DNA from 3 places in the Allobosea sp. P4_E12 genome. Region 1 is predicted to be linked to each of the others. Evidence: predicted binding sites of a transcription regulator. Region 1 holds the regulator's gene; each other region holds the start of a gene.
What was found. Region 1 encodes PhoB, which activates phosphate uptake and scavenging genes when phosphate is short. Its sites were predicted from a motif close to TGTCATNNANCTGTCAT; they were not measured.
Positions count from the first base shown of each region.

Region 2: AC1DW9_RS00370 (BtaA family protein) is a predicted target of PhoB. The motif match lies at 856-872, and genes of this name have one in related genera.
Region 3: AC1DW9_RS16655 (glycerophosphodiester phosphodiesterase) is a predicted target of PhoB. The motif match lies at 8,930-8,946, and genes of this name have one in related genera.

Region 1 covers NZ_JBFUIY010000008.1:126,570-137,112, forward strand. The annotation lists gene nirK (copper-containing nitrite reductase) at 1-290, opposite strand, end outside; gene uvrB (excinuclease ABC subunit UvrB) at 469-3,126, opposite strand; gene AC1DW9_RS12595 (DUF1801 domain-containing protein) at 3,312-3,728, opposite strand; gene greA (transcription elongation factor GreA) at 4,292-4,759, shown strand; gene AC1DW9_RS12605 (TIGR03862 family flavoprotein) at 4,769-5,986, opposite strand; gene AC1DW9_RS12610 (YnfA family protein) at 6,061-6,381, shown strand; gene phoB (phosphate regulon transcriptional regulator PhoB) at 6,501-7,199, opposite strand; gene phoU (phosphate signaling complex protein PhoU) at 7,233-7,952, opposite strand; gene pstB (phosphate ABC transporter ATP-binding protein PstB) at 8,001-8,801, opposite strand; gene pstA (phosphate ABC transporter permease PstA) at 8,846-9,733, opposite strand; gene pstC (phosphate ABC transporter permease subunit PstC) at 9,747-10,543, opposite strand, start outside.
Region 2 covers NZ_JBFUIY010000001.1:66,209-75,957, reverse strand. The annotation lists gene AC1DW9_RS00380 (acyl-CoA dehydrogenase family protein) at 1-266, shown strand, start outside; gene msrB (peptide-methionine (R)-S-oxide reductase MsrB) at 323-763, opposite strand; gene AC1DW9_RS00370 (BtaA family protein) at 925-2,175, shown strand; gene AC1DW9_RS00365 (class I SAM-dependent methyltransferase) at 2,172-2,840, shown strand; gene AC1DW9_RS00360 (potassium channel family protein) at 2,887-3,687, shown strand; gene AC1DW9_RS00355 (DUF427 domain-containing protein) at 3,688-3,969, opposite strand; gene AC1DW9_RS00350 (thioesterase family protein) at 4,062-4,622, opposite strand; gene AC1DW9_RS00345 (FAD-binding oxidoreductase) at 4,872-6,305, shown strand; gene AC1DW9_RS00340 (AsmA family protein) at 6,412-9,749, shown strand, end outside.
Region 3 covers NZ_JBFUIY010000012.1:485-11,027, reverse strand. The annotation lists gene AC1DW9_RS16700 (zinc-dependent alcohol dehydrogenase family protein) at 77-1,066, shown strand; gene AC1DW9_RS16695 (MAPEG family protein) at 1,394-1,792, shown strand; gene AC1DW9_RS16690 (YciI family protein) at 1,829-2,182, shown strand; gene AC1DW9_RS16685 (RNA polymerase sigma factor) at 2,182-3,432, shown strand; gene AC1DW9_RS16680 (MFS transporter) at 3,809-4,960, opposite strand; gene AC1DW9_RS16675 (hypothetical protein) at 5,001-5,315, opposite strand; gene guaA (glutamine-hydrolyzing GMP synthase) at 5,312-6,874, opposite strand; gene AC1DW9_RS16665 (RsmB/NOP family class I SAM-dependent RNA methyltransferase) at 6,925-8,223, opposite strand; gene AC1DW9_RS16660 (hypothetical protein) at 8,636-8,776, shown strand; gene AC1DW9_RS16655 (glycerophosphodiester phosphodiesterase) at 8,997-10,166, shown strand; gene AC1DW9_RS16650 (hypothetical protein) at 10,239-10,508, opposite strand.

The DNA.
Region 1 (10,543 bases):
ATCGACCCGTTGAAGGTCATGGCCTGCAACGTGGTGCCCTCTTCGTCGATAACGATCTTCTTCTCCTCGACCCAGAGCCTGAACTCCATGATCCTCGGGCCCAGCTTGGTCGCCTGCTCGTGAGGATGAACGAAGGGCGGTGCGACGAACTCGACCTTCTGTCGCGGCAGATCGAGCACCTGAGCCGATGCTGGAGCGACCAGCGCCCCGGCCAGGAATGCGGCGCCCCTGAGGGCGGCACGTCGGGAGATGGTGGCCTTACCATCGGCAATCTCGAATGCCTGTCCCATGGCCATCCCCCCTTGAGCACCATTCATTCGAAAGGATACCGGCGGTGCAATCGTGGAACTACGGACCAAGGTCGAAGAGCATTCGGGCGGTAGGTCTTGCAGCCCTTTGGCCGTGGCGCTGGCGCGCCCGGAGCAGGGAACGGCAGATGCTGGACTCGGGCAGAGCCACTACGGGCAGCTATCGCCGGCCGCGTCGCTTGGCCTGTTCCCCCGCGCCCTTCGGCCGCGATTCCGGAACCGGACCCATCTCGTCCAAGTTCGGCTTGCGCGGACGCGAGACCGGTTTGGCTTCGCCGCCGCCCCAGTTATGCGGGCCCATGTCCTCATCGGTGGGTTTGCGCGCCCGTGTCGGCAGGTTCGCCGACGCGCCGTAGCTGCGCTCCCCCTTGTACTTGCCAGCCGAGGCCTCGACATCGCTCTGGCGGGCGAGCGGGTCATCGGAGATGGCGAGTTCGGTCGCCTGCAGGCGCTTGATCTCGTCGCGCAACCGGGCGGCCGTCTCGAATTCGAGATCGGCGGCAGCCTCGCGCATGCGCTTCTCGAGATCGGCCAAGGCGGCCTTGAGGTTGTGCCCGGCGATCGGCGCATCGACCAAACCCTTGTCGACCGTGACATGGTCGCGCTCGTAGACCGAGCCGAGGATGTCGCCGATGGCGCGCTTGATCGTCTGCGGCGTGATGCCATTCGCGAGGTTATAGGCCTCCTGCTTCTCGCGGCGGCGATTGGTCTCCGCCATCGCGCGCTCCATCGAGCCTGTGATGTGGTCGGCATAGAGGATGACCTTGCCGTCGACATTGCGGGCGGCGCGGCCGATGGTCTGGATCAAGGAAGTCTCGGAGCGCAGAAAGCCTTCCTTGTCGGCGTCGAGAATGGCGACGAAGCCGCATTCCGGGATGTCCAGGCCCTCGCGCAGCAGATTGATGCCGACCAGCACGTCGAAAGCGCCGAGGCGGAGATCGCGCAGAATCTCGATGCGCTCGATCGTGTCGATGTCGGAATGCATGTAGCGCACGCGCACGCCGTTCTCGTGGAGGTACTCGGTCAGGTCCTCGGCCATGCGCTTGGTCAGCACGGTGACGAGGCTGCGGTAGCCCTTCTCGGTGACCTCCTTGATCTCGTCGAGCAGGTCGGCAACCTGGTGCTTGGCGGGGCGGACCTCGACCGGAGGGTCGATCAGCCCGGTTGGACGGATGACCTGCTCGGTGAAGACACCGCCGGTGCGGTCCATCTCCCAGCCGCCGGGCGTCGCCGAGACATGCACCGATTGCGGGCGCATCGCGTCCCATTCCTCGAAGCGCAGCGGGCGGTTATCCATGCAGGACGGCAGGCGGAAGCCGTATTCGGCCAATGTCGCCTTGCGGCGGAAGTCGCCCCGGTACATGCCGCCGATCTGCGGCACGGTGACGTGGCTCTCATCGGTGAAGACCAGCGCATTGTCGGGCAGGTACTCGAACAGGGTCGGCGGCGGCTCGCCCGGCTTTCGGCCGGTGAGATAGCGCGAATAGTTCTCGATGCCGTTGCACGAACCGGTCGACTCGATCATCTCTATGTCGAAGGTGCAACGCTGGTCGAGCCGCTGCGCTTCGAGATAGCGCCCCATGCGATTGAGTTCCTCAAGGCGGGCCTTGAGCTCCTCCTTGATCGACTTGACAGCCTGGGTCAGCGTCGGGCGCGGCGTGGTGTAGTGCGAATTGCCGTAGACTTTCACGAATTCGAGGTCGGCCGTCTTTTGACCGGTGAGCGGATCGAATTCCGAGATGCTTTCGACCTCGTCGCCGAACAGGCCGATGCGCCAGGCGCGGTCCTCATAGTGGGCCGGGAACAGCTCGATGACATCGCCACGCACGCGAAAGGTGCCGCGGGCGAAATCGCCAAGCGTGCGCTTGTATTGCAGGGCGACGAGATCGGCGATGAGCTGACGCTGCTCGATGCGCTCGCCGAGTTTGATGGCGAAGGTCATCGCCGTATAGGTCTCGACCGAGCCGATGCCGTAGATGCAGGAGACGCTGGCGACGATGATGACGTCGTCGCGCTCCAGCAGCGAGCGCGTGGCCGAGTGGCGCATGCGGTCGATCTGCTCGTTGATCGAGGATTCCTTCTCGATAAACGTGTCCGAACGCGGGACGTAGGCCTCCGGCTGATAGTAGTCGTAGTAGGAGACGAAGTACTCCACCGCGTTGTCGGGGAAGAAACTCTTGAATTCACCGTAGAGCTGTGCGGCCAGCGTCTTGTTCGGGGCGAGGATCAGAGCCGGGCGCTGCGTCTCCTCGATCACCTTGGCCATCGTGAAGGTCTTGCCGGAGCCGGTAACGCCGAGCAGGACCTGGTCGCGCTCCTGCCGTGCGACGCCGTCGACGAGATCGGCGATCGCGGTCGGCTGGTCACCAGCCGGCTCGAAATCCGACTGCATGCGGAAGGCGATGCCGCCCTCGGACTTGTCCGGGCGGGCCGGGCGATGCGGCGTCCAGGGCTTGCCGGGATCGATGAAGGGGCTGCCGGACTCGAGCAGGTGCTGCAGCGAATGCGCGGTGACGGAGGCAGCGGTCTCGCCCTCGGCCTCGCCGAAGGCAGAGGCCGCGTCGCCTTTCTTCGGCTTTTTCTTCAGCTTGGTGTCGCCGGGGCGCGGCTCGCCATAACCGGCCTGCGGCTGGTCGCTGAAACCGGAGGCGCCGCCCGGGACCGCCCTGCCGCGGTTGATCGCGGGATTGAGCAGATCGGCGAGATAGCCCTCGAGCGGCTTCAACTCGGGCTTGGTGGCCTTGGAGTTCGGCGTGCGCGCGGAGGCGGGCTTTTTTGCAGGCTTAGCCTTGGCGGTCGTGTCGGAGCTTTTCGGCATGGCGGCAATATGGGGCGAAACCGGGCGGAGCGCGAGGGGTACGCCGTCGCAGCAGGCGGATAACTGACAGCAGGTGACAGGAGTACACCGTGGCAGGAGAAGCCGGATTGAAGCGGTCCCGGGGGTGGGCGCGATGCAAGTCCGGCTTTCATCGCGCGCCGGCGCATATCGAGACGGAGCGAGGCTTATCCGCGGGACTTGGTCTTGCCGCAGCCGCCGGACATGTTGAGGGTCACGGCTGCGCGAATGAGAGCCTTCAATGCCCCTTCGTCAATCGTCTCACCCTCGTGGATGTCGATGGCCCGCCTGGTGTTGCCATCCAGACTGGAATTGAAGAGGCCCGATGGGTCGTCGAGTGAGGCCCCCTTGGCAAAGGTCATTTTGACGACGCTCTTGTAGGTCTCCCCAGTGCAGATCAATCCGTCGTGGGACCACACCGGAACCCCTCGCCATTTCCACTCCTCTACCACCTCAGGATCGGCTTGCCTGATCCATACGCGGAGCTGGGAGAGCATCTTGCCTCGCCAGTCGCCCAGCTCGGTGATCCGCTCGTCGATCATCCGAGACGGGGAGTTTTCGTTCTGGGACTCGCTCTGGCTCATGATCTTCCCTTCTCTCCGGAACTCTCGCTTCTGGGATCGGGCCAACCGTCTGCTCGAGATCGCAGCGCAACCTCTCGAAGAGGCTGGGCCGGCCGGTAAACGTCTTGGAGAGCACGGTGTGTCTGCACGGATCACAACGCATAACTCTCTGGCTATTGATCTGCATTCATAATCATTGGGCTATACGTCAGTCAATCGAAGCCTGCGCGCGCAACGATCGCCGTCGGGTCTCGCAACTCAGGATCAAGGTGGCCGCGACGGACGGCCCGACGCAAGCGCGGCGCTCTTCCGGCATCGGCTGCCCCCTTGGGAACGGGACTGCGCTCGTGATCGGGGGCCAGGGGCAGCGCGCGATGGCTCTGCTCTTGATGGTGCGGCCGGACACGGGGGTGTAGACTGTTCGGGTCTTGTCTTCGGCAGTGCCTGATCCCCATCTCCAAGTGATCGCCGCTTCAGATTCCAGCATCGGGTTGGCGCTGCATCGCAAGCAGTCGTGAGGACGTAACACTGAAAGCTGTGGTCCGGTTCGCCGGATGTGCCGAGATCAATAGGAGGAGGCCAGAATGACTCGCGCCTTCGTCAAGGAAGCCGAGGAAAGAGGGACCCTGGACGAGCTGCCGGACCGGCCAGTCTCGCCTCACCCGAACCTCGTGACGCCTGAGGGGCTCGCACAGATCGAGGCCCAGCTGGCGCGCTGGCATGACGAACACGCGGCGGCGCTGGCCGGAGGCGACCGCACCGAGATCGCTCAGACGCGGCGCGAGTTCCGCTACTGGGCGGCGCGGCGCGCCAGCGCCAAGCTGGCCCCTGCGCAGGAAAGGCACGACATCGTCCGCTTCGGCTCGACAGTGACGATCCGCCGGGCCGATGGGCGCGAGCAGAACTGGCGGCTGGTCGGCGAGGACGAGGCCGATCCGGCACACGGAACGCTGCCCTATGTCGCGCCGTTGGCGAGCGCGCTGATGGGCAAGGGCATTGGCGAGAGCGTCAGCATCGGCACTGAGGCGGTCGAGATCATCGCGATCTCCTGAGGCGATCGTTCAGCTATCCGCGAGCCAGGCCTGAATCCCTGCTGCAGCTGCGACTCCGGTCGCGAAACAGGCCTGCAGCAGATAGCCGCCGGTCGGCGCCTCCCAATCCAGCATCTCGCCTGCGACAAAGGTACCGGGCAAGCGTTTCAGCATGAAGCCTTCCTCGACCTCGGCCGCGGCGACGCCACCGGCGGTGGAGATCGCCCGCTCGATCGGTCTGAGACCGGTGAGCACCAGAGGCGCGGCCTTGATCAGTGCGGCCAGCCTCTCCGCGTCTTCGGGGAGTGGCCCCTTCGCCGCTTCGCGCAGCAGCGCAATCGCGGATGGAGCAAGACCTGCAGCCTTGCGCAGATGATTGCTCAGCGTCACGCCCTTGCGACGATGCGCGAGGCGCTGGACCAGCAGTGCCGCCTCGTGATCGGGCCGCAGATCGATGGTGATGACCGCCCTGCCCTCGCGCAGGATCGTCTCGCGAATCGGGGCAGAGAGTGCATAGACCGCGCCGCCTTCCAGACCCGTCGCATCGATCATCGCCTCGCCGGGCACGGATTGGCCGCCGAAGCTCAGGACGATGCGCTTCAACGGTACTCCGGCAAAACGCTCTCGCATGGTCTGGGACCAATCGACCGTGAAACCGCCATTGGCCGGGCGCAGCGGCGCGATCGCAACGCCGCGCGCCGCCAACAAGGGTGCCCAGCCACCATCCGAACCCAGCCGTGGCCAGCTCGCACCGCCGAGCGCGAGCAGCGTCGCGTCGGGCCGCGCCTCGACATCGGCGCCATCGCGGCTCCGGAACGTCAGAGCTCCCGCTTCGCTCCAGCCGGTCCAGCGCTGCCCAGGCGCGAAGGCGACGCCGAGACCATCGAGCCGGCGCAGCCATGCCCGCAGCAGGGGCGAGGCCTTCATGGCGCGCGGGAAGACGCGGCCGCTGCTGCCGACGAACGTGTCCTGCCCGAGCGCATCGGCCCAGTCGCGCAGGGATTGTGGCGGGAAGGCGCGAATGGCCGGCTCCAGCCAGGCTTGCGCATCGCGATAGCGGGGCAGGAACCTGTCGAGCGGTTCGGAATGGGTAAGGTTCAATCCGCCGCGCCCGGCCAGCAGGAATTTGCGGGCCGGCGAGGGCATGCGATCGTAGATCGTGACGGTGTCCCCGGCTGCCGCAAGGCGCTCGGCCGCGATCAGCCCGGAGGGCCCTGCTCCAATAATGGCGACGTGATGTGTGGGCATCGGTCCGGCTTGCCGTCAGCGCGCCCTGCAGTCAAGGGTAATCCCGCCCCGAAGGCCATCGACAGGGAGGAACCATGCCGACCATCGCCGCCTATTTCGGCGCAGCCATTCTCGAAATCGCCGGCTGTTTCGCGTTCTGGGGCTGGCTCCGGCTCGACAAGCCCATCTGGTGGCTCGTACCCGGACTGTTTTCGCTCGCCCTGTTCGCCTGGCTGCTGACGCTGGCGGAGAGCGAAGCCGCCGGACGGGCCTATGCCGCCTATGGCGGCGTCTACATCGTCAGTTCGCTCGCCTGGCTCTGGGCCGTGGAAGGCTTTCGCCCCGACCGCTGGGACATTATCGGTGGGCTGATCTGCCTCGCCGGCGCGGCGATTATTATCGCAGGGCCGCGCTAGGGTATCGGCCCGAAAGGTGGATTGCGGTTTTCGGGAAGGCCGATGCAACCATAGACGGTTAGATCGTCGGGCGGATTCGATATCCGGCCCGATGATCCAAGTCCCCGATGATCCAAGTCTCAGCTCCGCGCAAAGGTCTCGTCGAAGGCATAGCCGGCACCGCGCACGGTCCGCAGCGGGTCCTTGGCGTTGTCAGGAGTGATCGCCTTGCGCAGCCGGCCGACATGGACGTCGACGGTGCGCTCGTCGATATAGACGTCGCGGCCCCAGACCGCGTCGAGCAGCTGGGCCCGGGAATAGACCCGCCCCGGCGCCTGCATCAGGAATTCGAGCAGGCGGAACTCGGTCGGGCCGAGATGCAGCTCGCTGCCTGAGCGGCGGACACGGCGGGTGGTGCGGTCGAGTTCGAGATCGCCGGCGGCCAACAGGCCGGCGACATGACCCGGCTTGGCGCGGCGTAGCAACGCCTGGATGCGGGCGATCAGCTCGGGCAGCGAGAACGGCTTGACGACATAGTCGTCGGCCCCGGTGGCGAGGCCGCGCACACGCTCGGTTTCCTCGCCGCGGGCGGTGAGCATGATGATCGGCACCCGCTCGGTATCGCGACGGGTCCGCAGCCTCCGGCAGAGCTCGATGCCGGAAAGGCCCGGCAGCATCCAGTCGAGCAGCACGAGGTCCGGCGTATGATCGCGCAGATGCAGCTCGGCATCGTCGCCACGCGCGACGCTGTCGACCTCGAAGCCCTCGGCTTCGAGATTGTAGCGCAGCAACAGGGTCAGCGGCTCTTCGTCCTCAACGATCAGGATGCGTGCAGGCATGTCTCACTCGGTCCCAAAGGTGTCGGGCGCCGGTCACTCACCGGTGGCGGCGTCCAGAAGGATATTGGTCGTGTCGAGCTTCGGGCGGGCTGCGTCCAAGGCTTCGCCCGTGACGAGATAGTGGATCGTCTCGGCGATGTTGGTGGTGTGGTCGCCGATGCGCTCGACATTCTTGGCGCAGAACAGGAGATGCGTGCAGAAGGTGATGTTGCGCGGGTCTTCCATCATATAGGTGAGCAGCTCGCGGAAGAGCGAGGTATAGAGCGCGTCGATCTCATCGTCGCGGCGCCAGACCTCCATGGCCTTCTGCTCGTTGCTGACGGCGTAAGCGTCGAGCACGTCCTTGAGCTGGGCCTGAACCAGGCGGCTCATATGCTCGAGGCCGACGACCGCGCGCGACGGCGGCTGGAACTGGCCGGAGATGGCGACCGCGCGCTTGGCGATATTCTTGGCGAGATCGCCGACACGCTCGATATCGGCGGCGATGCGGATGGCGGAGATCAGCTCGCGCAGGTCGTTGGCGAGCGGCTGGCGCCGGGCGATGGTGAGCACCGCCTTCTCCTCGACCTCGCGCTGCAGATTGTCGAGGCGCTGGTCGGCGCTGATGACCTTCTGCGCCAGACCGGTGTCGCGGCGCACCAGGGCGACCGTCGAATCGCCGAGCATGCGCTCCGACATGCCCCCCATCTCGGCCAGGCTGCGGCGGATCCCCTCGAGATCGGCATCATATGAGCGGACGATGTGATCAGTCATCGCGGCGTATCCTTTGTCGGCAAAGCAGTTGGAAGGCTGGGCGCCGGTTCAGCCGAAGCGGCCGGTGACGTAGTCCTGCGTCTGCTTCTTGTGCGGGTTCATGAAAATGGTGTTGGTGGCGTCGAATTCGATCACCTCACCGAGATACATGAAGGCGGTGTACTGCGAGATACGCGCCGCCTGCTGCATGTTGTGGGTGACGATGACGATGGTGAAGTCGGTCTTGAGCTGCTCGAGCAGGTCCTCGATCTTGCCGGTCGAGATCGGATCGAGCGCCGAGGTCGGCTCGTCGAACAGGATGACTTCCGGCTTCTGGGCAATGGTCCGCGCAATGCAGAGGCGCTGCTGCTGGCCGCCGGACAGGCCCATGCCGGAGGTCTTCAGCTTGTCCTTGACCTCGTCCCAGAGCGCGGAGCGGCGCAGCGCACCTTCGACGCGGTCATCGAGCTCGGATTTCGGCGGCTTCTCATAGAGGCGGATGCCGAATGCGACATTGTCGTAGATCGACATCGGGAAGGGCGTCGGCTTCTGGAACACCATGCCGACGCGCGAGCGCAGCTCGTTCACGTCGATATCGTTGCTGATGACATTGCGGCCGTCGAGCAGGATCTCGCCGGTGGCGCGCTGCTCCGGATAAAGCGAGTAGATCCGGTTGAAGATGCGCAGCAGGGTCGACTTGCCGCAGCCCGACGGTCCGATCAGGGCCGTGACATGGCGGTCCCGGAAGTCGAGATTGATGTTCTTCAGCGCCTTGTGCTCGCCGTAGTAGAAATCGAGGTTCTTGACCGCGATCCGGACGGGGGCCTCGGCATCAAGCGCTTGCGGGCTCAGTTCCAGCGTCGAAAGCATCGACTTGTTCCTTCAGATCGAACGCGACGAGGGTTTGGGGCCGTTCATTTGCCGCCCCGCACGATACGGCGGGCGATAAGCGAGAGGCACAGGATCGAGACGGTGATGATCAGCGAGCCGGCCCAGGCGAGCTGCTGCCAGTTCTCATAGGGGGCGGAGGCGAACTGGTAGATCGTCACCGGCAGGTTGGAGACGCCGCCGACGAGGCTGGGCGAGAACCAGAAATTGTTGTTCAGCGCGGTGAAGATCAGCGGCGCCGTCTCGCCGGCGATGCGCGCCAGGGCCAGCAGGATACCGGTGACCATGCCGGATTTCGCCGCCCTCCAGGTCACGCTGGTGATGACGACCGAAGGCGGGGCGCCGAGCGCAGCACCGGCTTCGCGCAACGAGCTCGGCACGAGGCGCAGCATGTCCTCGGTGGTGCGCACGATCACCGGGATCGCGATGATGCCCAGCGCCACGCCGCCGGCCCAGCCGGAATAGCCGCGAAACGGCTCGACCAGGATGACGTAGACGAAGAGGCCGATCAGGATCGACGGCGCGGAGAGCAGGATGTCGTTGATGAAACGGATCAGGTCCGCGAGCTTCGAGCCCTTGCCGTATTCGGCAAGATAGGTGCCGGCGAGCACGCCCACCGGCGTCGCCACGGCGATGCCGAGGAAGGTCAGCACGATCGAGCCGACAATGGCGTTGGCAAGGCCGCCCCCCTCGCTGCCGGGACCGGGCGTGACCTGGGTGAAGGTCGCGACGGAGAGCCCGCCGATCCCCTTCACGAGCAGCATGCCGAGAATCCAGAACAGCACGAAGATGGCGAGAAGAGTGAAGCTGGTGGCGATGATCTTCATCGCCCGATCCGCGGTGCGGCGCGCGGGGCGGACGCGGCCCCAGACCTGATGAGGCGTCGTTGCGGGCGGGGTGACGGCGCTGTTCATGGCCAGGCTCCGCTCAGAAGGACTTGACGCGCGCGACAAGGATACGCGCGATCACGAGGACGACGAAGGTGACGAAGAAGAGGATGCAGCCGAGCGCGATCAGCGCGTTGAGCTGCAGGCCCATCGCCTCGTTGAATTCGTTGGCGATGCGCGAGGCAATGGTCGAGCCGGGGTCCATGATCGAGGCCGAAAGCCGGTTGGCATTGCCGACGACGAAGGTCACCGCCATGGTCTCGCCAAGCGCGCGGCCAAGACCGAGCATGATCGCGCCGATGATCGAGACGCCGGCCTGCGGCACCAGCACATGGCGCACGACCTCCCAGGTCGTGGCGCCGATGCCATAGGCGCTCTCACGCAGCACGGACGGGATCTGCTCCAGCATGTCGCGGGTGATCGAGGCGATGAAGGGGATGATCATGAAGGCGAGGATGATGCCGGCCGTCAGGATGCCGAGCCCCGAGGGCGAGCGCGAATACAGCACGGTGCCGACCAGCGGAATGCCTTCGACGATGTTCGAGACCGGGATCTGCACATAGGCCGCGAAGAGCGGCACGAAAACGAAGAGACCCCACATGCCGTAAATGATCGAGGGCACGGCGGCGAGCAGCTCGATCGTCGTCGAGACCGGGCGCTTGAACCAGGGCGGCGCGAGCTGGGTGAGGTAGACGGCGATGCCGAGCGAGAGCGGCACGCCAAGGACCAGCGCGATCAGCGCGGTCGACAAGGTGCCGACGATGGCAGGCCAGGCGCCATACTGCTCGTTCTGAGTGTCCCAGACGCTGGACGTGATGAAACCAAGGCCGAATTCGC
Region 2 (9,749 bases), on a different contig from region 1:
CCGACAATCGCTTTGATGCGCATTTGAGCGCGCTGGAGTCGGAGATACCCACTTTGGTGCGAAGCGAAGGACAGGCGCGGCGGCTGGTCGAGCGGCTGGCGCTGGCGCTGCAGGCCTCGTTGCTGCTGCGCCACGCACCTCACATGGTCGCAGACGCCTTCATCGCGACGCGGCTCGAGGGGCGCTGGTCGGGCCATTTCGGCGATCTGCCGGCGTCCGTGGATGCTGCCGCGCTGGCGCATCGGGCCGTCCCGGCGGTGGAATAGCACTCACGCGTTTGCGCGGCCGCCCTCCCGAAGGGGAGCGCGGCCGGCCGACTGGCTCAGGCCTCGGCCGGAGCGAAATCCATCGCCACGCCATTGATGCAGTAGCGCAGTCCGGTCGGTGGCGGGCCGTCAGGGAAGACATGGCCGAGATGGCCGCCGCAGCGGGCGCAATGCACCTCGGTGCGCTGCATCATGTAGCTATTGTCCTCGCTGATACCGACCGCACCCTCCAGTGGCTGGTCGAAGCTCGGCCAGCCCGTGCCACTCTCGAATTTCTTGCCGGACTGGAACAAGGGGTTGCCGCAACCGGCGCAGGTGAACCGCCCGGCGCGCTTCTCGAAATTCAAGGCGCAGGAGCCGGCGCGCTCGGTGCCATGCCCGCGCAGCACGTGGTACTGCTCCGGGGTCAGGCGGCGGCGCCACTCCTCGTCGGTCAACTGGAATTCGAACTCACCGGCTTCCCTGACCTTGCCGCCGAACAGTCCGGACAGTCCCATCGTCATTCTCCCGTTCAAAGGTTTCGGGCGGAATATGGGGATGATTGCGCTCCACGTCAGCCCGCCCTCACGGATAGCTGATCCGCAAGGCGCGTCACCCAACCGTCACGCGACTCCTCTAGTCGGCTCGCCATCACAACGGACCGCGCGAGGAACGAAGAATGCAGACGGCGCGTACGGTTCGGCGGGAAACCACAATGGGCCTGACCACGGCGGTGCATCGCAGCAAGCCGCTGTCGCGGGCGGGGATGTTGGAGCGCCTGTTCACCCTGGCCTTTTCCGGGCTCGTCTATCCGCAGATCTGGGAAGACCCGGTCGTCGACATGGAGGCACTGGACCTGCGCCCCGATGATCATGTCGTGGCAATCGCGTCCGGCTCCTGCAACATCCTGTCCTATCTCACCGCCAACCCGGCGAAGATCAGCGCTGTCGATCTGAATGGCGCCCATATCGCGCTCGGCAAGCTCAAGCTCGCCGCACTCGACAGCCTGGCAGGCCATGAGCAGTTCCTGCGCTTTTTCGGCGAGGCGCAATCGCAGGCGAATATCGCGCTCTATGACGCCGAGATCGCGCCACGCCTCGATGCCGTCTCTCGCAGCTACTGGGAAGGCCGCAGCCTGAGCGGGCGCCGGCGCATCCAGGTCTTTGCCCGCAATTTCTACCGGTACGGCCTGCTCGGCCGTTTCATCGGGGCTGGACATCTCCTTGGCCGTACGCTCGGCTGCGATCCGGGCGTGATGCTGCAGGCTCGCGACATGGCCGAGCAGCGCGCCCTGTTCGACAGGCATATCGCTCCCGTCTTCGACAAGCCCCTGGTGCGTTGGCTGGTGCGCCAGCCGGCCTCGCTCTATGGGCTGGGCATCCCGCCGGCCCAGTACAAGGCCCTCGCGGCTGACGGCGACGCCGGGATACGCGGCGTGCTCCGGCGCCGGCTTGAAAGGCTGGCCTGCGGCTTCGACCTGAAGTCGAACTATTTTGCCCGGCAGGCCTTTGGACGGGGCTATGCGACGGACGAGAACGCATCCTTGCCGCCCTATCTTGAAAGCCGGAATTTCGCGGCCGTTCGAGAGCGGGCGGGCCACGTCGCCTATCACCAGAGCGCGATCACGGCCTTTCTCGAGAGCCAGCCTGCGAAGAGCTGCGATGCCTATGTGCTGCTCGATGCTCAGGACTGGATGAATGATGCGGATCTCACGGCGCTCTGGACGCAGATCACGCGCACGGCGCGACCCGGCGCCCGCGTAATCTTCCGGACGGCTGCCGATGAGCGGCTGCTGCCGGGCCGGGTGCCGGCCTCGATTCTCGCGCAATGGCGCTATGAGGAAGCACGCAGCCGCGAGCTTGGAGCGCGCGATCGCTCGTCGATCTATGGCGCCTTCCATCTCCATGTGCTGCAGGGGGCGGTGGCATGAGCGCTGGCCGCGCCACGACCGAGGCCGCCGGCCTGATGGACCGGATGTATCGCCACCAGCGCCATATCTATGACGCCAGCCGCAAATTCTATCTGCTTGGCCGGGACCGGCTCATCGCCGAGCTCGATCCTGCGCCGGGCAGCGCGATCCTGGAAATCGGCTGCGGCACAGGGCGCAACCTGATCAAGCTCGCCCGGACCTATCCGGGCACGCAGTGCTACGGTCTCGACGTCTCGGCCGAGATGCTCGCGACGGCGGAGAGAAGCGTGGCACGATCGGGGCTCTCGGAGCGCATCCATCTGGCACAGGCAGACGCGACCTGCTTCGACGCGGCGGCCCTGTTCGGGCGCGATGGATTTGATCGCATCGTCATCTCCTATGCGCTCTCGATGATTCCCCCCTGGCGGGGCGTGATCGCTCAGGCGCTGCGGACGCTGACGGCCACCGGTTCACTGCATATCGTCGATTTCGGCGACCAGACCGGCTTGCCTGCGTCGTTCAGGGCCATGCTGAATCGCTGGCTGACATTGTTTCACGTCACGCCAAGGCATGATCTGCCCGAGGCAATCGCCGAATTGTCGCGGATCGAGGGCGTCGAGAGCCGCACGACCCGGCTCCTTCGCGGCTACGCCATCCATGCCGTGGCAACGCGGCGGGCCGCCTGAGCAGCGGGTGCTGGACGCGCCATCCTTTGGCCTGTAACGCCATGGAATGGCCGAGGATACGACGTCTGTTCGCAGGGAAGGGCAGGTCGAAAGACTGCGGGACGGCCTGCGCCAGCTCTACCATGGCCGCTCTCCCGGGGCGATGCGCTTTCAGCTTGCGACAGCGGTCGTCGACCTGCTGATCATCGCCTTCTTCATCGCGACACCGCTGATCCGCGAACGGCCGCTCTTCTATTGGCTCGATTACTCCGTCGCCGTGATCATGGTCATCGAGATCGGCGCGCGAATGCTGGCCTCCTCGAAGATTCCGCGCTTGCTGCGCCGGCCGAGCATGCTGCTCGATCTCTTCATCCTGGCAACACTGCTCGCGCCGCAATGGCTGGAGAATTTCGGCTTCCTGCGCATCCTGCGGCTCTGGTCGCTGTCACAGCGTGGGCTGATCTGGGAACGGCTGCGCGCTGCGGGCTACCCCGAGTGGGAAAGCGCAGCACGGGCGGTGGTCAATATCGTGACCTTCCTGTTCGTGGTGACGGGCTTCATCTACACCTTCTTCTTTCGCGAGACGGCGGGCTTCGCGGGTTATGTCGACGCTTTCTATTTCACGGTCGCGACCGTGACGACGACGGGCTTCGGCGACATCACCTTGCCCGGCACCGCCGGCAAGCTGACCTCGATCGTGGTGATGATCGTCGGGATCTCGCTGTTCGTGCGTCTGGCGCAAGCGATCTTCCGGCCCAACAAGGTCACCTTTCCCTGCCCGCAATGCGCACTGCAGCGGCACGAGCCGGACGCCGTGCATTGCAAGGCCTGCGGGCATGTCCTGAAGATCCCCGATCACAACGACTGATCAGGAAATCTCCACACCCTTCCAGAAGGCGACGCGGTCCTTGATCTCGGCGGCAGCGGCCTTGGGCTCGGCATAATACCAGGCGGCGTCCCTGTTCTCAGCGCCTGCGACGACGATCGAATGGTAGTTGGCCGTGCCCTTCCACGGACAGATCGACGTCGTCTCGCTTGGTTTGAAGAATTCAGAGCGGATCGCGCTGCGTGGAAAGTAGTGGTTGCCTTCGACCACGACCGTGTTGTCGGATTTTGCCAGAACGGCGCCGTTCCAGGTTGCCTTGACCATCTCCGCCCCTTTCGGCCGTCGCTGATCGCCCAAGATGGGGCTGCGTCGGGCCCAGTGACAGGGGCAGGCAGCCTGCGCCGGCTCTGCCGCTCTCAGTGGCGCGTTTCGAGCTCGCGCTCGTCGTGCTGATCCTCGACCGTGATCGTCGTCTTCTTCGGCATGCCGATGATGCGCCCGATCGTGGCCGGCAGCGGCATGCGACAATGCGCCGCTTTCATCAGGGCGAGATTGGCCAGGATATCGGGCGGAAACGGCGAAACCTTGCGGGTCGCCATGTCGACATGCAGCGAGAGGTTTTCACTCGTCGCCGCGAGCCAGCCTTCGCTCGCATGCCGCATTTCGAGATAGTAGTGCAGGCGCTTTTCGTCGAAGGCGATCAGTTGTGCGGTGACCCGCACGAGGTCGTCCTCGGTCAATTCGCGCTTGTAGAGGATATGGCATTCGGCCGCGAAATAGGACGCGTTGCGCGTGTCGACATAGTCCTGGTTCAGGCCGACGAGCGAGAAGACCTCGTCGACGGCCCGATCGAACAGCACGTGATAATAGGCCATGTTGAGATGGCCGTTATAGTCGATCCAGGGCGTTTCGACCCGCATTGCGGACGATACGAAGGGGGAGAAGAACAGCGCCGGAGCGCGGATCTCGTCTTTCATGGCCGCCTCCCGCAGAGTTGTTGCGTGCGGCGGAACGGAACTCCACTGACACGCTACCATCGTCTTGAAGACGCCGCCGGACGAGCTATGCCCTGCCTGATGCACCGCCTCCCATGCGCCCGGCGATCTTGCCGCCGACGGCGACACGCAGGACAAACCCGCCTGCTATCGCTACGGTCTGCCTCGTCAGATTCAACCGCTTCCGAAGCCGACCAGTTCCAAGTTAAGCGCCAAGCCCGGAAAAAGACAATGAGCCTTTTTGCAACTGCTTCTTATGCCGCCTCTGCCGCAACCCTGCCGCCGTCGCCGGCTGCGATCGAGGCGGTGACGCGGGCGCTCGCCGCCCGATTCGGCAACAGGCTGGTGACGAGCCTGGCGGTACGGGAGCAGCACGGCCACACGCTGACCTGGATTCCGAACCAGCCGCCGGATGCGGTCGTCTATCCGCAGAGCACCGAAGAGGTGTCGGAGATCGTCAAGCTCTGTGCGAGCCACGGCGTCCCCGTGATCGCATTCGGCACGGGCACCTCGCTCGAAGGCCATGTCAACGCGCCGTTCGGTGGCGTCTGCGTCGATCTCAGCCAGATGAAGCGCATCATTGCCGTTCATGCCGAGGATCTCGATTGCGTCGTCGAAGCCGGCGTGACCCGCAAGGAACTCAACGAGCATCTGCGCGACCAGGGGCTGTTTTTCCCGATCGACCCCGGCGCGGATGCGTCCATCGGCGGCATGGCGGCGACACGCGCCTCGGGCACGAATGCGGTGCGCTACGGCACGATGAAGGACAATGTCCTTTCTCTGACCGCGGTGATGGCCGACGGCTCGGTCGTGAAGACGTCCAGCCGCGCGCGGAAGACCTCCGCCGGCTATGATCTGACCCGCCTGCTCGTCGGCTCGGAGGGCACGCTCGGGATTATCACCGAGGTCACGCTCAAGCTGCACGGCATCCCGGAGGCGATTTCGGCCGGCGTCTGCCCGTTTCCTTCGGTGAAGGCAGCCTGCGACGCGACCATCGTGACGATCCAGTCCGGTCTGCCGGTCGCGCGCATCGAACTGCTCGATGATGTGATGATCCGTGGCGTGAACCTGCATTCCAAGCTCGGCTTGCCGGAGACGACGATGCTCTTCGTCGAGTTCCACGGCACGGAGGCCGGCGTGAAGGAGCAGGCGGAGCGCTTCGGCGAGATTGCCGCCGATTTCGGCGGTGGACCGTTCGACTGGGCGACCAAGGCCGAGGACCGGTCGAAGCTTTGGCAGGCTCGCCACGACGCTTATTGGGCTGCTCGCGCCTTGCGGCCGGGCGTTGAATCGGTCGCGACCGATGTCTGCGTGCCGATCTCCCAGCTTGCCGAATGCGTCGAGGAAACCAAGCGTGACATCGAGGCCAGCGGTCTGATCGCCCCGATCGCCGGCCATGTCGGAGACGGCAATTTCCATACCCAGCCACTCGTCGACCTCGCCGATGAGGACGAGATGGAGCGCTGCCGCGGTTTCATCGACCGGCTGGTGAAGCGCGCCCTCGCCATGGGCGGCACCTGCACAGGCGAGCATGGCGTTGGTCAGAAGAAGATCAAGTATCTCGAGATCGAGCACGGCCCGGCGACACTGGATGTGATGCGCCTGCTCAAGCGCTCGCTCGACCCGCAGAACATCCTCAATCCAGGCAAAATCCTGGTCTTGTGACATCCAGACAGCTTGCGCGGCGGTATCGGGAACTGGAATGTCGTGATCTCGCCGCGAGTTGGCGGCAAGATCGCATAACCGCCGACAAGAGGGATGATGCTAAAAGGTGCGTGAGACCCTGACCGTTCTGGCCGGTCTCCTGGTGCTGGCATTGCTGGCCGCGTTGATCGGACCGGGCTTTGTCGATTGGCGACTGTATCGACCGCAGATCGAGGAGCGCCTCAGCGCTACGCTCGGCGCGGAGACGCGCGTTGCCGGCGGCATCGGCCTGAGATTGCTGCCGTCGCCGCGGCTGACCCTGGCCGATGTCCGCATCGGCGATCAAGGTGGACAGGCGAGCCACGCGACGATCGAGCATCTCACCGTCGAGCTTGCATTGACCGCGCTTGCGCGTGGTGAGTTCCGTTTCTCCGACGCTGATGTCGAAGGCGCGACGCTCTCGCTTGTTGCCAATGATGCAGGCGCGGTGCTGCTGCCGCATCCGATTGGTGCGGGCCTGCCTGTGCAGACCAGCCTCGACCATTTCAGCGTGCGCCGCTCGGCGCTAATCTGGCGGGAGGCGGGCAAGGACCCCGTCACAGTGTCGCCGATCGCTGCGGAACTCACCGCGGTCAGCCTTGCCGGCCCATGGCGCATGGAGGGCGAGGTCGGCGGCTCCTCGTTGCGCCTCGCGACAGGAACGATCGAGCCGGATGGTCGCCTGCGCGCCAAGGCCACCGTGACGGGGGAGGAGGGCCAGCTCAGCTTTGACGGCGCCTTCCTGTTGCCGACCGAGAAGGGCGGCGTCACACCAGGACTGGACGGTCTGTTCACGGCTGCGCCGGGTGGAGCCGTCAGCCTTTCGGGGCGGGTGAGCGGCGGCAGTCACCTGTTCGAGTTGAGCGGGCTTACGGTCGATCTTGCCGGCGGCGTTGCCCGGCTGGAGGGCGAGGGGCAGTTCCTGCCCATGCAAGGCACAGGCTCGGTTGCCTTGCGGGCGCGGCGCGTGGATGGCGACGCGCTGGCCACGGCACTTGGCGAACGCGTTGGCTTTGCGCGGGCCCTGCGCGGGCTTCCCGGCGCGCTCGATCTCAGCCTCGATCTCGATCAATTCGCGTGGCGCGGCGAGGATTTTTCGGCTGTCGCCCTGCGTGGGCGGCTGAACGAGGTCGGGTTGGCCAATGCATCGGCCTCGCTGCGCGTCGCAGGCGCCCTGGTCGGTGCAACGGGCGCAGTCGACGCCACAGGATTTCGTGGCAAGCTCAACCTCAAGGCGGATGACGCGCGCCGCGTCGGGCTGGCGCTGGCGCGGGCCGGGCTCGATCCAGCCCTCTCCGACCTGATTGCAGATCTGAGGCAGATCGATGCGGAAGCGGTTGGCGATTGGAGCTCGGAACAGCTGCGCTTCGAGCACCTGACCATCGCCGGGGCTTCCGGCGTCAGGCTGGACGGATCCGGAGAGATTGCCGCGGATCGGCTGGCGGCAAAGCTCGCGGTGCAGGGGCTCGATCTCAATACCCTGCCAGCGGGCGGGAGTTTCGCCGGGTTGATCGGGACGCGCGACCTGGCGCTCGACCTGTCGCTGAGCGGAGCCCGTTTTCGCAATGCGCCGCCCGGTTCCGCCCAGCTTGCTCTCGCACGCGAGGGCAGCAACTGGCGGCTCAGCCGGCTTGCCGTCGACGGGTTCGGCGGAGTTTCAGTCAACGGCGCCGGTGCGCTGCTGCCGGAAGGGGGCGAAATCTCCGGTCGCATTCGTGCGCCACGCTTCGAGGCGCTTGCAGCCCTTGCCGGGCCGCTTCTGCCGGAGGCGCTCCGTCAAGCGCTCGGGCGCGCCGGGGACGGGCTCTCACGGCTGGATTCAAGCTACCGCCTGACGCGCACGGTGGCCGGCGACACGGCCCTGCTGCTGGAAGGCGGCGCGCAAGCCGGAACGCTGGCCCTGAATGCGCGGTTGGACCGGAGCGGGACATGGACCGGAGCCAATCTGCGCTTTGATCTTGCCGATCGTCGACAGCTCTTCGCCGCTCTCGGCCTGCCGGTACCGATGCAGGGTGGACCTGGCAGGCTCGTTCTCGACCGTCAGCAAGGGCGCCTCAGTGGCTCGCTGGCGGGGCCTGGATTGTCGATCGTGGTCGACGGCGAGGCGGGCGCCGATGTGCCGCGACTGACCGTGCAAGCGGATCGTCCCGGCCAGATCCTGCCGGAGGGGCTCGCGCGCGCCCTGCCCGATGCGGTGCTGGACGCGCATGGCATGGTTCGCTTCGCCAGCGACCAGATCGCGCTTGATGGTCTTGTCGCCAATCTTGGCGGAAGCAGTGCACGGGGGACGCTGGCCTTGCCGAGAGAGGGGCCAATCTCCGGCAAGCTCGCGCTGCCATATGTTGATCTGAGGAGCGTGATCGGCTCGTCCCTGGGAACCGCGGCGGCATCTCCGGGCAGCAACTGGTCGGCGGTCCGTTTCGGCATGGCCTCGGGCCTTGGCGAGATCAGCCTGTCGGTCGAAGCCAAATCCCTGCTCTTCAGTGATGATATCGCCCTGAACGATGCGGCTTTCTCCCTGCATGCCAGCCCCGGCGAAATCCAGATCGAGGCGCTCTCGGGAAGCTATGCCGGTGGTAAGGTCTCCGGGCGGCTTACGGCACGGCGTGAAGGCGGGCTTGCGCAGCTTTCCGGCCGGATCGCGCTGGCGCAGCTCGATCTCGCGATGCTCACCGGCAACGCACTTGCCGGGAAGCTGTCAGGTCAAGTGGAGGGCGGTGGTTCCGGAGAGAGCCCCGCGCGGCTGGTTGCGGGGTTGGGGGGAGCCGGTAGTTTCACCATCGCAGGCGCGAGTCTCACCCGGTTCGATCCCGGTGGCTATGCCCGCGTCATTGCCGGGACCGGAGAGGATGCATCCGAGAGCGAGACCAGCCGTTTGCAGACCCGGCTGGCGGATGCTCTTGACCGCGGCTCATGGCTTTTGGGTGATATTACGCTGCCCTTCACGCTCGCCGGTGGCCTCGTGCGGCTCGCCCCGTTGACGATCGAGCGCGGGGATCTCCAGGCCGAGGCAAGTGGAGTGATCGACCTCAGGGCGCTGACCGCCGATCTGAGGCTGGGGCTGCGCCCACTCGGCCCGTTGCCCAAGGGCTGGCCGATGGCGGCGCCGGCACTTGGCGTGGCGTGGCGCGGGCCGCTATCGGGACTGCGGCGCGAGACCGATGTCGGAGCTTTCGCGAATGCCGTGGCGGCGCGAGCGCTGGCCCGCGAGATGGAGCGGGTCGAAGCCTTCGAGGCGGATGCACGCGAGCGCGCAATGCATGCGCGCCGCCTGCGCGCCGAGCGTGAGATGCGTGAGAACGAACGCAAGCTTGCAGACTTCCTGAAAGCGGAGGAAGAACGCCGCCTTGCCGAGGAGAAGCGCGCCGAAGACGAGCGCCGTGCCGCGGAAGCGCGCGCCCTGGAAGAAGCCAGGCGCGCCCAGGA
Region 3 (10,543 bases), on a different contig from region 1:
TCCGATTCAGCCATTTATCCGCGGCACGGCCCGAACGCATAGCTTATTCCGTTCAAATAATTTGGAGTTACAGCCAATGGCACGCGTCGTTCGCTTTCATGAGCATGGTGGTCCGGAGGTCTTGCGCATCGAGACCGTGACGGTTCCGGCTCCCGGCCGAGGCGAGGTGCAGATCCGGGTCAAGGCGCTCGGGCTGAACCGCGCCGAGGCGTTGCTGCGCGCCGGCACCTATATCGAGACACCGACTTTGCCGTCCGGTCTCGGCCTTGAGGCAGCAGGCATCATTGAAGCCGTCGGCGACGATGTGGAAGGGTTGGTACTTGGCGACGCCGCCAGCGTGGTGCCACCCGTGTCGATGGTGCGCTGGCCCGCCTATGGCGAGCTTGCCACGTTTCCAGCCGAACTCGTCGTGAAGCATCCGCCATCGCTCAGTTTCGAAGCGGCTGCCGCCTTCTGGATGCAGTACCTCACCGCCTATGGGGCGCTTATCGACATCGCCAAGCTCCGCAGGGAGGACTTTGTCGTCATCACGGCTGCATCAAGCAGCGTTGGACTTGCCGCGCTCCAGATTGCCAAGACGGTGGGCGCGACCACGATCGCGGTCACGCGCACCTCAGGCAAAAAGCAGGCCCTGCTCGCCTTTGGCGCGACCCATGTCGTCGCTTCGGCCGAGGAAGATCTGGAAGCGCGGCTGTCGGACATCGCTGGCCGGAATGGTGTACGCGTCGTGCTCGATCCGATCGGCGGCCCGATATTCGGCCCGCTGACGGCCGCGATGTCGCGGGGTGGCATTCTCATCGAATATGGCGGTTTGAGCCCTGAACCGCCCCCCTTCCCGCTCTTCGCCGTCCTCAGCAAGACGCTGACGCTCCGCGGCTACCTCGTACACGAGATCCTCAGTGATCCCGCGCGGCTCGAGGCGGCCAAGGCGTTCATCCTCGACGGGCTGGCGTCCGGATCGCTTCAGCCGACCATCGCCAGGATCTTTCCGTTCGACCAGATCGTCGAGGCGCACCGGTTCCTGGAGTCGAACGAACAATTCGGCAAGATCGTCGTGACGATCTGATCGCTCGTGCGTTCTCCCGCCGGAGGCGCGGCGCCTCCAAGGACCGGACTTCACCGCGAAGTCTATCCGCATTGGGCGATCGAATGAATTTCAGGCTATATTTATCCGCTGTGAGGCACAGTATCGAAATGTAATATCATACGAACGACTTCACCCTTTTCCATCAGAGTAATTCTTCATAGAATTTCATACCACTGGCCCAGGCGGCCAATTTACCCTAGCGGATGCCACCCGGCATGCTCGTTTGAAATTTTTTGCCTGGATGTCGAAATCCGGGATTGGGCAGCGTTCTTGGGGCATCGAAACCAAGCTGAATGGCCCAACCTGATGATTTTTCCGATTACCTCGCTCTATGCGATCCCCCTGGCCGTGATCTTTCTGGCCCTGTGGATCGGCGTCACCAAAACCCGCTCGGCATTGAGCGTCTCCATCGGAGATGCAGGCAATGCCAATCTGCACGAACGCATCCGCCGGCATGGCAATTTCGTCGAATGGGTGCCGATGATCCTCATCCTGATGGTGCTGGCCGAGGGCCAGGGCGCCGGCCCGCTCTGGCTCCATGCCGCCGGGCTGCTGGTCGTCATCGGGCGGATTTTGCACCCCATCGGACTGCGCGCCAATGCCCCCACCCATCCCCTGCGGATCGCGGGTAACTCCGCCTGCATCCTTGCGACACTGACGCTGACCGCGGCCCTCGCCCTCGCGGCGCTTGGCTCTCGCCCCTGACACCTCCCCGAACCTGCCCAACACCGGAGACCTGACATGCAGTACATGGCGCTGATCTATAGTGACCCGTCCCTCGAGCCAGCCTATGGCACGCCTGAATTCGAGGTGATGATGAAGGGGTATTTCGACTTCAACGAAACCCTGAAGGCGGCGGGCGCTTATGTGGCGGGCGAAGGCCTGAAGGATGTCGAGACCGCCACGAGTCTGAGGATTCGCGGAGGCAAGGTGGAGACGATGGATGGCCCCTTTGCCGAGACCAAGGAACGCCTCGGCGGGTACTATATTTTCGAGGTTCCCGACCTGGATGCCGCCCTGCACTTCGCAGCGATGATCCCGTCGGCGGCCTATGGGACGATCGAAGTGCGGCCCGTGATGGACTACGACGCCTGATGTCGGAGGCCGCCCCCGATCCCCGATCGGTTTCCTGCGCCATCGAGAATATGGTGCGGATGGATCGGGGGCGGCTTCTGTCTGCGCTGATTGTTCAGCTGAAGAATTTTCAGCTTGCCGAGGACGCGCTGCAGGACGCCCTGGCCTCGGCGGTGGTGCATTGGGGAAGGACGGGGCTGCCTGCCTCGCCTCAGGGCTGGCTCTTGAAGGTCGCGCTGCGCAAGGCGATCGATCGCTTGCGCAAGTCGGCCCGTGAGGACCGCAAGGCTGGCGAGATCGCCCGGCTTTCCCTAGCCGAAGCAGCCGAGACGACGACCGAGGATATTGCCGACGAACGCCTGCGGCTGATCTTCACCTGCTGCCATCCGGCGCTGGAGCCCACGACCCGGGTCGCACTGACGCTTCGCACCCTGGGCGGATTGAGCACGGCCGACGTTGCCGCTGCTTTCCTCGACAACGAAACCACCATGGGCCAGCGCCTCTCGCGGGCACGGGCAAAGATACTCGCCGCCGGCATTCCCTATGCCGTACCCGGACCGGAAGCCTGGGCAGAGCGGCTGCAATCCGTCCTGACCGTCGTCTATCTCATTTTCAACCAGGCCTATTCGGGCACGGACGAATCTCACGCCAGTCCTTTGGGTGAAGAGGCCATCTATCTTGCGCGCATGTTGAATGGCCTGCGTCCGGACCAGGCCGAAATCGAGGGACTGCTGGCGCTGATGCTGATCACCGAAGCCCGCCGCGCGGCACGGCTCGATGCCGGCGGAACCAGCGTCCCACTTGCAGTGCAGGACCGTAGGCTTTGGGATGGCGCCCGGATTGCCGAAGGGCTGGCCTTGCTCGATCGTGCAGTGGCGCGACGCGCGCCGGGGGCCTTTCAGATCAAGGCGGCGATTGCCGCCTTGCATGTCCAGGCGGAGCCGCCCGACTGGCCGCAGATCGTCCTGCTCTATGATAGCCTGTTGCGGATCGAACCGACGCCGGTCGTCCGGTTGAACCGCGCCGTGGCATTGGCGGAAGCTGGCGCACTCCAAGCAGGCTTGCACGCTCTTGAGTTGCTTGCCTCAGCGCTCTCGGCCTATCAGCCGTTTCATGCGGCACGTGCCGAATTGCTGTCCCGCTCGGGCCCGACCGACGCCGCGCTTGCGGCCTTTGATCGCGCCATCGGCCTTGCGTCCAGTCCATCGGACGCGGTCTTTCTCAGGTGCCGCCGGGATCAGGTCGCCCGGCACGCGGCAGAGACATCTTAGGGACCGCACTGGCGGTCAATCTGATCCCAAATCCGGCGGTGAAGGAGCCCCTCAGGAGTTGGTCAAAGCCATGGCCTCGACAATCTGAGGAGCGCTATCGGCGATCAAAGGTCGTTGTCGCATGCACATACTCGCATACCCGCGAGCGGTGGGTGCTGGCCTGCTGCCGCCGCTCGCCCTCACTCCACTCGATTGTTTGAACAACGAATAACCAATGGACATTTCTCGCAAATCTAATCTGTAACCGCAAAAACTCCGACATCAGGACTGTCAAAAAGTTGGGGTCCTGATTTCAAAGGCAAGATCACCGGACCGTTGCCGAACCCGTCTCAGTATTCTTGAGAAGCCTGCCGGCGTCTGACTGCAGCCTCAACCATCAAGCAACGCTCCCCCTTTCCTTCGGGCCAGCCTGGGGAGCCGCTTGCAACAGGATGATCAGAAGCGGGACAATGACGACCATTCCGGCGGCCAGCATCACTCCGGATACGCCGGATACAGTCAATATCCGGGCGCCGAGGATGGCTCCGAAGCCGATGGCCGAATTGATGACCGCCGAGTGTATCGCGGCAGCGGACATGACTGTCGAACCGGCCGCGCGCAGGATCCAGGTCTGCAGGCCCGCGAACAGCGCCGCGATGGCGGCGCCCCAGATGACGAGCAAGACGAAGACCCAACCTGTTCCCAGCTGAGGACCGAACCATCCAAGGCCAACAAGCGCCAGGCACAAGGCAAACAGCCCTGCAGTGATGATGGACTTCATGAAGCGGTCGATGAGAAAGCCGGTCAGGATGTTCCCAAGGAATCCTGCTCCCCCAAAGCCGAACAGCAACACACCGATCATGACCTGGGGAAGATCCGGAATTTCTCCGAGGAATGGTTCGATAAAAGTGTACGCTGCGAAATTCGCCGCCGCCATGAATGCCGTTACAGCATAGATCCCCAGCAGGTCATGTCTGCGGAACACCGATCCAAGCTCTCTCCATCCTGCCGGCGATCCGGGCTGCATTTTGGGAAGAACTGCGATCATCAGGACCGAGGTAAGCAGCCCGACTGCGCCAATTGAGCCAAACGCTGCACGCCATCCACTCGCCTGACCGACGAGGTCCGCGAGCGGCACGCCGACAACGGTCGCCATCGAGATCCCGCCGAATATGATTGCGGTTGCAACACCCATACGGTGGGACGGTGCAATCTGTGACGCGACCGCAGCAGCCATGGCCCAGAAGAAACCGTGAACGACAGCGCCCACCGCGCGTGCCAGCAACAACCCGTCGAAGCTGTGGGAAATCATCGCCGCAAGATTGGTCGCGGAAAGAATGAGCATCAAGACGATGAGCAATGGCTTGCGAGGAAACTTCTGGAGCAGAACGACCGACAACAGGCCGCTCGCGGCGCCGATCCAGGCATAGAGCGTCACCGTGAGCCCGACCGAGGCCTGATCTCGCCCCAGATCCAGGGCGATCTGGGACAGCAGCCCGATCGGCGCGAACTCGGTCGTGACCATTGTGAACGAGGCGATGCCGAGCACGATTACCGCAAGCCAGATGCGGAGCGGAGAATCTGTATTTTCAGGTCTCATTGTAGGAGACCGCTGCAAGACCCAGTGGACTCCTGCCCTTGATGACCTTCCGGTTCGTTTTACGCCTGTCCTCATCGACGAACGCGGCCCTGAGGCCGTTGTCTGCCAGGGTCAATTGCTCCTCTGCGGTCCGGCCCAATCCCTCGGCCGAGGGGATGAGATTTTCGCTTACGTGACCTCTAAAATACGTTGGATCACCGGAGTTGACCGGAACGCAGATGCCGGCATGGAAGAGCCGGCGCAGATTGTGATGTTCGAGGCCGGGAAAGACCCTCAGCGCGACATTCGAGCGGGTCTGAATCACTCCCACTCGATCGTACCGGGCGGCTTCGACGTCACGTCGTAGACGACCCGGTTGATGCCCTTGACCTCGTTGATGATACGAGTCGCGGTGCGGCCGAGGAAGGCCATGTCGTAGGGATAGAAATCGGCCGTCATGCCGTCCACCGAGGTGACGGCACGCAACGCGCAGACATGGTCGTAGGTTCGGTGGTCACCCATCACGCCGACGGTGCGCACCGGCAGCAGCACGGCAAAAGCCTGCCAGATCACGTCGTAGAGACCGGCCTTGCGGATCTCCTCGAGGTAGATCGCGTCGGCCTTGCGCAGGATGTCGAGCTTTTCCTTGGTGATCTCGCCGGGGCAGCGAATGGCGAGGCCCGGCCCCGGGAAGGGATGGCGGCCGACGAAGGCCTCGGGCAGGCCAAGCTCCCGGCCCAGCACGCGGACCTCGTCCTTGAACAGCTCGCGCAGCGGCTCGACGAGCTTCATCTTCATGCGCTCGGGCAATCCGCCGACATTGTGGTGCGACTTGATCGTCACCGAGGGCCCGCCGGAGAAGGAGACGCTCTCGATCACGTCGGGATAGAGCGTGCCCTGCGCCAGGAAATCGGCACCGCCGAGCTTGCGCGCTTCCTCGTCGAAGACCTCGATGAAGAGGCGGCCGATGGTCTTGCGCTTGGCCTCCGGATCGGAGCCGCATTTGGCGAGCTCGGCGAGGAAGAGTTCCTCAGCCTCCACATGCACGAGCGGGATATTGTAGCTGTCGCGGAACAGGCGCACGACCTCTTCCGCCTCGTTCATCCGCATCAGGCCGTGATCGACGAAGACGCAGGTGAGCTGGTCACCGATGGCCTCGTGGATCAGCACGGCGGCAACGGCGGAATCGACGCCGCCGGAAAGCCCGCAGATCACCCTGCCCTTGCCGACCTGCGCACGGATCTTGGCGATGGTCTCGGAGCGATAGGCGGACATGCTCCAATCCGGGACGCAGCCGCAGATATCGACGACGAAGTTGCGCAGCAGCTTGGCGCCGTCCGGCGTATGCACCACCTCCGGATGGAACATGGTCGAATAGAAACGCCGCTCCTCGTCGCTCGCCACCGCAAAGGGCGCGTTCTCCGAGGTCGCCTTGACCGAAAAACCAGCCGGCAACTGCGTGACGCGGTCGCCATGGCTCATCCACACCGGAAAGCGGCCGCCCTGGTTCCAGACCTCCCTGAACAGTGCCGAGGGCGCGACGATCTCGACATCGGCGCGGCCGAACTCGGCCGCATGCCCGCCCTCGACCTTGCCGCCGAGCTGATGCGCCATGGTCTGCTGACCATAGCAGATGCCGAGAAGCGGCAGGCCCGCCGAGAAGACTTCCTGGGGCGCACGCGGCGAATTTTCATCCGGCACCGAGGCCGGCCCGCCGGAAAAGATGACACCCTTCGGCTTCATCCGCTGAAAGGCCTCGGAGGCCGACTGGAACGGCGCGATCTCGCAATAGACGCCGATCTCGCGTACGCGACGCGCGATCAGCTGCGTGACCTGGCTACCGAAATCGATGATGAGGATGGAGTCGTGGGGCTTGCTCGTCATCGCGCCCGGTTACGCCATCACGCGCGCAGGCGCAACGGCGCAAGCGCGCCTCAGGCCTCGCGCCTGACGCAAGCCAGATAGAATCCGTCCGTCCCGGTGCGCTGCGGCGACAATTGCAGGCCAAGCGCGGTCGAGAACCGCGCGAGCAAAGCAAAGTCGCCTTCCCTCGACGACAGGATCTCCTGGCTCGGCACGAGGGTGAAGCCGGGGTGGCGCTGCAGGAACCCTGAAACGGCCCCGTCATTCTCATCCGGAAGCACCGAGCAGGTGACATAGGCAATACGACCGCCGGGTTTCACCAGGCGGGCTGCGCGCGCCAGCACCTCGGCCTGGTCCTTGATCCGCTCGGCGAGCGCGCCCGGTCTGACGCGCCATTTTGCGTCGGGATTACGCCGCCAGGTGCCGGAACCGGTGCAGGGCGCATCGACCAGGACGAGATCGGCCTCGCCAATGACTTCGCTGAGGGATTCATGGCCGCGGCTGCGCGGGACGCGGATCTGGACGATACTGGCGCCCGAGCGCGCCAGACGCTCATGCAGTGGCGCCAGACGACGGCTATCGAGATCGGTCGCGAACAGGCGACCCTGATTCTGCATCTGGGCAGCGAGAGCCAACGTCTTGCCTCCGGCGCCGGCGCAGAGGTCGACCACGGTCTCGCCGTGCTTGGCGCCGGCCAGTAGCGAGACGAGCTGCGAGCCCTCGTCCTGGATCTCGAAGGCGCCCTCGAAGAAGCTCGGCTCGCTCTGCAGCGAAGGGCCGCGCCCATCCGCCCCCGGCAGGAAGCGGATCGCATCAGGGGACCATGCCCCCGCCTCCGCTCCAAGATGAGCGAGTTCCGCCAACACTTTGGCCTGATTCGACTTAAGGCGATTGACGCGGATATCGATCGGCGCACGATCGGCCAGTGCGGCGCCTTCCGACACGGCCTGCTCGCCAAAGCTCGCTGAGAAAGCAGGCCAAAGCCACTCAGGCACATCGGCGCGGACCCAGCCCGGTGCGTCGTCGAGATCGAAGGTGATCAGCCGGGTCGCCTCCTCGCGCGTCAGCGGCGCGGGCGCGTGGTTCTCGCCCGAGCACAGTTCGGCGATCTCTTCCATCCGGAGTTCGCGCAGGCCGGCGAGCATGCCGAGAACCATCGCGCGCGAGGTCTCCTCGCCCATGGCGAAGGCCGAGGAGGAGCGGCGGCGGAGCGCGTCATAGACCAGGGTCGCAATTGCGGCACGATCCTTCGACCCGGCAAAGCGCCGCGACAGACCCCAATCCTTCAGGGCGTCGGATGCCGGCCGGCGACGCTGTATGATATCGTCCAGCACCTCGATGGCGGCGCTGATGCGGGCGGCAGGGGTCATTGCGTCGTTCCGTCTGGTGCCGGCGTGTGCGGCATAATCTCGGCGCTGTGGTGTCATATAGACGAGGCAGGGGCAACAACGTCTCGACCGGATACTTGAGGCGAAGGCATGTCCCGGACATTCCGTCCCGGTTGAGCAGACGTTCTGCTCCGCCGCTCACGGGCGCTCATGACCGGGCCACCACTCCGGCCGATCTTGCGGCACTCTCCCCGAATGCCGCAATCCGCATGGCGAGCCGGGCTTCCCGGGCTTACGGTCCTCATCGCAGGATGATCCGGCAACCGAGGCTGGTTGCGCTTGCTGCGTCCAGCTTGAAAATCGACGTATTACCATGTGAAGCCGTCTGCTTGACGAAGCGTCGTCGTCAGCGGCACACCGGGGGCGATCGCTCCGATCAAGTGGAAACCACGCCATGCAGCGCTTTTGCCGAATCACGCTTGCCGGTCTTCTTGCCCTGGCCCTCACGGCCTGCGCCACAACACCGCCGCCAGACCTGACGCCGCCCCCGCAGAAGCGCCTCGACGCCAAGACGACGCTCGAAAACAAGCGCTGAGCCCGCAGCCGATCACAAGCGTCGCTCTGGCTTGGCCGGGCGACGCTTCTGCCGGGCCTCTCGATCGTCGTCCGTCAGGACGCGCCACGATACAGACCGGACGGGCAGCGCCCCCGCGCCTCGCCACAAAGTTGTCCTTGCGGCACAAGACCACTTCACGGAGCTGTCATATCGTCTGATCATGGTCGCGCGCTCTTGCCGCGATCAGGGAACAGATCCGATGAAACAGACGCTACTTTCGGCCACGTTGCTGGCCGCCCTTGCCTGCGGCGGCGTTGCTGCCACATCGCCCGCCTTCGCCCAACCCGTGCCGACCCTCGATGGGAAGAAGCCCCTCATCGTCGGTCACCGCGGCGCCAGCGGCCACAGGCCCGAGCACACGCTCGAATCCTACAAGCTGGCGATCGAACAGGGCGCCGATTTCATCGAGCCGGATCTTGTCGCGACCAAGGACGGCGTACTCGTCGCACGGCACGAGCCGATGCTGAGCGGCACCACGGACGTTTCGGAGCGACCGGAATTCGCTGCTCGCAAGACTGTCAGGAAGGTCGACGGTGTCGACACCAATGACTGGTTCGCCGGGGATTTCACCCTCGCGGAGATCAAGACGCTGCGCGCCAAGCAGGCGATGCCCGATCGCGACCAGTCGCATAATGGCAAGTTCCCGATCCCGACGCTGCAGGAGATCATCGATCTCGCCAAGGCCGAAAGCACCCGGACCGGCCGCACCATCGGCATCTATCCCGAGACCAAGCACCCGATCTTTCATGCCGCGATCGGGCTGCCGCTCGAGGACCGCCTGCTCGATCAGTTGAAGGCGGCCGGCTGGACCGAAAAGTCCTCGCCCGTGATCATCCAGAGCTTCGAGACGGCCAATCTCAAATATCTGCGCGGCAAGACGCAACTGCGCCTCGTCCAGCTCGTCGATGCCGATGACGTCGACAAGGATGGCGGCATCGTGCTGGCCGCGCCCTTCGACAAGCCCTACGATTTCGTCGTCACCGGCGACAAGCGCACCTTCAAGGACCTGGTCACGGCCGACGGGCTGAAGGAGATCAAGACCTATGCCGACGGCGTCGGACCGTGGAAGCCCTATATCCTCGCCGGCAAGCAGACGATCGGCGAGGACGGCAAGCCGAAGGATCTGAACGGCGACGGCAAGATCGACGAGCAGGATCGGGTGCTGATCGCGCCGACCAATGTCGTCAAGGACGCGCATGCGGCCGGACTCTTCGTCCATACCTGGACGTTCCGCAGCGAGCCGAAGCGGCTAACCTCGAATTTCAAGAGCGATCCCGCTGCCGAGTACAAGGCCTTCTTCGATCTCGGCATCGACGGGCTGTTCTCGGACTTCCCCGATGCCGCCGTGAAGGCCCGCGACGCCAAATAAGCCAGCCCCAACGATCAGCAGCCCGCCCCGGATCACCAGGGCGGGCTTTCTCTTGCACATTTCAGCGGGAGATCAATCGCAGACCCGCGTCGTCCGCCTGATCTCGCCACGCGGCGTTTCCTCGATGGTCCTCACGGTGCGGCAATCGCCGCGCCAGCTGCTGCGCTCCCAGCGGGCGCGATCGCGCATGCGCTCTTCGCGGCGGATTTCGCGGTCGATGGCGCGCTCGCGCGGCGAGCGTGGATCGACCGAGACGCCGCCCGGTCCAATGTTGATCGACTGGGCATAGGCGCCGCTCGTCGCAAGCAGGACAGCAGTCATCGTCGGAATGATGAATCTCATGATGCGTTCCTCCATTCTGCAGGCAAGAACGGGGT